2 regions of the Streptomyces sp. NPDC048600 genome follow, and region 1 is predicted to be linked to the other one. Evidence: riboswitches for the same ligand, from Rfam matches in the RefSeq annotation. Region 1 holds a riboswitch; the other holds the start of a gene.
The links. A riboswitch is a leader RNA that binds a small molecule or an ion and turns the genes downstream of it on or off. The one in region 1 is predicted to bind ZMP and ZTP.

Region 1 (2,373 bases):
CGGGATCGCGTTGCGGTTGGTGACGATGCCGGAGTCCAGCAGGGCGGCCTCGGCCTGGCGGCCGGTGAGGCCGTAGGAGGTGGCCACGTCGATCAGGTTGAGGTGGTTGTCCGTGCCGCCGGTGACCAGGGTCGCGCCGCGCTTCATCAGACCCTCGGCGAGGGCGCGCGAGTTGTCGACGATGCGCTGGGCGTAGTCCTGGAAGGAGGGCCGGCGGGCTTCGGCGAGGGCCACGGCCTTGGCGGCCATGACGTGCGGGAGCGGGCCGCCGAGCACCATCGGGCAGCCGCGGTCGACCTGGTCCTTGAGGGAGTCGTCGCACAGGACCATGCCGCCGCGCGGGCCGCGCAGCGACTTGTGGGTGGTGGTGGTGACGATCTGGGCGTGCGGGACCGGGTCGAAGTCGCCGGTGAGGACCTTGCCGGCGACCAGGCCCGCGAAGTGGGCCATGTCGACCATGAGCGTGGCACCGACCTCGTCGGCGATCTCGCGCATGATCCGGAAGTTCACCAGACGGGGGTAGGCGGAGTAGCCGGCGACGATGATCAGCGGCTTGAACTCGCGGGCCTGGGCGCGCAGGGCGTCGTAGTCGATCAGGCCGGTGGCCGGGTCGGTGCCGTAGGAGCGCTGGTCGAACATCTTGCCGGAGATGTTCGGGCGGAAGCCGTGGGTCAGGTGGCCGCCGGCGTCCAGGGACATGCCGAGCATGCGCTGGTTGCCGAAGGCCTGGCGCAGCTCGGCCCAGTCGGCCTCGGTGAGGTCGTTGACCTGGCGGGCCCCGGTCTTCTCCAGGAAGGGGACCTCGACGCGGTCGGCGAGGACCGCCCAGAAGGCGACGAGGTTGGCGTCGATGCCGGAGTGCGGCTGCACGTACGCGTGCCGGGCGCCGAACAGCTCACGGGCGTGCTCGGCGGCGAGCGCCTCGACCGTGTCGACGTTGCGGCAGCCGGCGTAGAAGCGGCGGCCTACGGTGCCCTCGGCGTACTTGTCGCTGAACCAGTTGCCCATCGCGAGGAGAGTCGCCGGGGAGGCGTAGTTCTCGGAGGCGATCAGCTTGAGCATCTCGCGCTGGTCGTGGACCTCCTGGCCGATGGCGTCGGCGACGCGCGGCTCGACGGCGCGGATCACGTCGAGGGCCGCGCGGAAGGCGGTGGACTCGGTGGAGAGGGGCTGCTGCTCGGGCATGTCGGCCTCCGGACGGCGTGTGTGGTCACGGTTCACGGCTGGCCCAGGCGCACGGCACTGATCTCACACGAGCCGCTCCCCGATGGTCGGTCCCATCCCAGCGCGCCAGTCACGGCCCTCGGCCAGCCTACCGGGCGGTTCCTCGCGCGCGGCTCCCGCGTCCACCATGCGGGCGACGATAGAAGGTAGGTCTGCCCTCATTTGTCTGCCACACCTCCGGGAGACGCCATGACCGCCACCGACGCCCTCATCGCCGCCGCAGAGGCGCACAGCGCGCACAACTACCACCCCTTGCCGGTGGTGGTGGCCACGGCCGACGGGGCGTGGATGACGGATGTGGAGGGGAGGCGGTACCTGGATCTGCTGGCCGGCTACTCGGCGCTCAACTTCGGGCACGGCAACCGGCGGCTGGTCGAGGCGGCGAAGGCGCAGCTGGACCGGGTGACGCTGACCTCGCGGGCCTTCTACCACGACCGCTTCGCCGCCTTCTGCACGGAGCTCGCGGACCTGTGCGGCATGGAGACGGTGCTGCCGATGAACACCGGCGTGGAGGCGGTGGAGACGGCGGTGAAGACCGCCCGGAAGTGGGGGTACCGGGTCAAGGGCGTGCCCGCGGAGATGGCGAAGGTCGTCGTCGCGGGCGGCAACTTCCACGGCCGCACGACGACGGTGATCAGCTTCTCGACGGACCCCGAGGCGCGGGCGGACTTCGGGCCGTACACGCCGGGCTTCGAGATCGTGCCGTACGGGGATCTGACGGCGATGCGGTCGGCGCTGACGGAGAACACGGTGGCGGTGCTGCTGGAGCCGATCCAGGGCGAGTCGGGGGTGATCGTGCCGCCGGCCGGCTATCTGCCGGAGGTCCGCAGGCTGACCCGGGAGCGGAACGTGCTGTTCGTGGCGGACGAGATCCAGTCCGGGCTCGGGCGCACGGGGCGGACCTTCGCGTGCGAGCACGAGGGGGTCGTGCCGGACATGTATGTGCTGGGCAAGGCGCTGGGCGGCGGGATCGTGCCGGTGTCGGCGGTGGTGTCGAGCGAGGAGGTGCTCGGGGTGTTCCGGCCCGGGGAGCACGGGTCGACGTTCGGCGGGAACCCGCTGGCGTGCGCGGTGGCGCTGGAGGTGCTCGCGATGCTGCGGACGGGCGAGTACCAGGAGCGGTCGGCCCTGCTCGGCGAGCGGCTGCAC
Region 2 (2,373 bases), on a different contig from region 1:
CGACCCGGTTGGCGACACCGCCGAGGGAACGGTCGCCCAGCAGGGGTGGCCCGAACTCCCGGGTGGGGGCTATCGGCTGGAGGTTCAGGCCCAGACTCGGCAGCGCGAGGCCCTCCGCCACGGCCAGGCCCAGCGGGGCGACCGGCGCGGCCAGCAACAGCACGTCGGCGGCGCGCGCGGCGGCCACCAGGTCCTCCGTCATCCGGCCCATCACGGCCCGGGCCATCGACGCCATCCGCAGCAGCTTCCCCGCGCCCGTCGAACTGCGGTGCAGTCTCCGTCCGCGCGGGGACTCCAGTTCGTCCTTCGGATCGACCGGCAGCCCGTGGAAGCGCACCCCGGACCCGGCCACCAGCGGCTCGAACCTCGCGTGGGTCACCAGGGTCACCTCGTGACCGGCGCGCACCAGACCGTGCCCGAGACCGGTGAACGGGGCCACGTCGCCCCGGGAACCCGCTGTCATGATCGCGACTCGCACGGGGGGAGTATGCCCACCTCGCGGCCCGCCCAACGGCAGCCCGCCCCGGACGCGCCGGATCCGGCTACTCCGCGACGCCGAGCTGCCGGGCGGCCGCGTCCACCGTCTGCTCCAGCAGCGTGGCGATGGTCATCGGGCCGACACCGCCGGGCACGGGCGTGATCAGCGAGGCCCGCTCGACGGCCGAGTCGAAGTCGACGTCACCGACGTTGCCCGCGTTGTAGCCGGCGTCGATCACGACCGCGCCGGGCTTGATGTCCTGGCCCTTGATCAGCCGCGCCCGGCCCACCGCGGCGACCACGATGTCCGCCTCGCTCACTGCCGCGGACAGATCCCGGGTCCGGGAGTGGCAGTAGGTCACCGTGGCGTCCCGGGCGAGCAGCAGCATGCCCGCCGGCTTGCCCAGGATGGCACTGCGGCCCACCACCACGGCGCGCTTGCCGGAGGGGTCGACGTCGTACGCGTCGAGCAGCCGCATGATGCCGCCGGGCGTGCAGGACACGAAGCCGGGCAGGCCGAAGCTCATCGTGGCGAAGGAGGCGAAGGTGACGCCGTCGACGTCCTTCTCCGGTGCGACGGCCTCGAACGCGGCCCGCTCGTCGATGTGTTCGCCCATCGGGTGCTGGAGCAGGATGCCGTGCACGGCCGGATCGGCGGACAGCTCCCGCAGCGTGGCGACCAGTTCCCCGGTGGTGGTCGTCGCGGGCAGCTCGACGTGCCGCGAGGCGATCCCGGCCGTGCGGCAGCGGTTCTGCTTCATCCGGACGTAGGTGACGGAGGCCGGGTCCGCGCCGACGAGCACCGTCGCCAGACACGGGGCGGTGCCGGTGCGGGCGGTGAGGTCCGCGGCGCGCCTGCCGGTCTCCTCGACGATGGTGCGGGCGAGCGCGGTGCCGTCCATGAGGCGTGCCTGAGCCATGATCCACTCCTGGGTCGATCGATCTCGTCGCCCAGGCGCACGGCATGTCAGTGGATGAGGACCGCTCCCCGGTGGTGCTCCACCTCAGCGCCAGTCACGGCCCACGGTCAGCCTAACCGAGGCCTCCGCCCCTTGCGGCGCCGGCCCCGGTCACCTCGGACGGGCCGGTCACTTCGGCCGACCCGGTCACCTCGGCCGGCCCCGGCGCAGGGGCCGGGCCGAGGGGAGCGGGCGCGGCACGCGGGAGGACCGGACGGCGGCGAGCGGGTGCGGCCGGGCGCGGCGCAGCAGGGTCCGCAGCGCGGCCACGGCCATCTGCTGCCGCGCCACGGCGGCCGGCCCCGAGCGGCGGGCCCGGCGCGCGGGGGCCGGTGCCAGCCCCGCGCGCGCCGAGAAGCTCCAGCTCATCCGGGTGCTGAACCGGATGAGCGGCAGGCGGCGCGCTATTCGTCCCATGCCTGGATCATGATCTGCTCGACGATCTTGCCGTCCCGCAGCCGGATCATCGACTCGGAGAGCACCCGGACACCGTCCGGGTACAGACACGACTCGCTGTAGGCGGCCCGGTCGCCCTGGACGATGCACTCCTCCATCTTGTGCGTCATGTCCCGGCTGTAGACGTCGTTGAGCATGGCTTCGATCTGGTCGCGGCCGTGCATGACCATGGGATGGCTCGGCTGGGTGTTGCGGTCGACGACCCGCAGTTCCGCGTCGTCGGCGTAGAGCGACATCAGGCCGTCCGCCGACTGGCCTTCCAGACCCCGGCGCAGTGTGTCGGCGCTGAAGGCGGGGCTCGTGCTGGTGCCCATGATGACCTCCTTCGAGGCGCGCGCGATCCGGCTGGCGACGGGCGTCGCGGCCTCAGTACGAGCGTCCTCCGTCCCGCGGGGACCGGCAAGCGCGGCGGGATCCGCACCGCACGGCGGCAGGTTGCGCACCGCACAGCGGCAGGACGCGTACCGTACGGCGGCGGGAT

Region 2: linked by a shared signal. The riboswitch ahead of ACZ6SQ_RS09225 (bifunctional 5,10-methylenetetrahydrofolate dehydrogenase/5,10-methenyltetrahydrofolate cyclohydrolase) and the one ahead of ACZ6SQ_RS16215 (glycine hydroxymethyltransferase) in region 1 are both predicted to bind ZMP and ZTP.

The regions. Positions count from the first base shown of each region.
Region 1 covers NZ_JBVJGZ010000010.1:91,271-93,643, forward strand. Annotated here, with positions in the region: gene ACZ6SQ_RS16215 (glycine hydroxymethyltransferase) at 1-1,185, opposite strand, end outside; ZMP/ZTP riboswitch at 1,220-1,308, opposite strand; gene rocD (ornithine--oxo-acid transaminase) at 1,414-2,373, shown strand, end outside.
Region 2 covers NZ_JBVJGZ010000005.1:262,697-265,069, forward strand. Annotated here, with positions in the region: gene ACZ6SQ_RS09220 (glycosyltransferase) at 1-463, opposite strand, end outside; gene ACZ6SQ_RS09225 (bifunctional 5,10-methylenetetrahydrofolate dehydrogenase/5,10-methenyltetrahydrofolate cyclohydrolase) at 543-1,397, opposite strand; ZMP/ZTP riboswitch at 1,420-1,505, opposite strand; gene ACZ6SQ_RS09230 (hypothetical protein) at 1,584-1,853, opposite strand; gene ACZ6SQ_RS09235 (nuclear transport factor 2 family protein) at 1,841-2,206, opposite strand.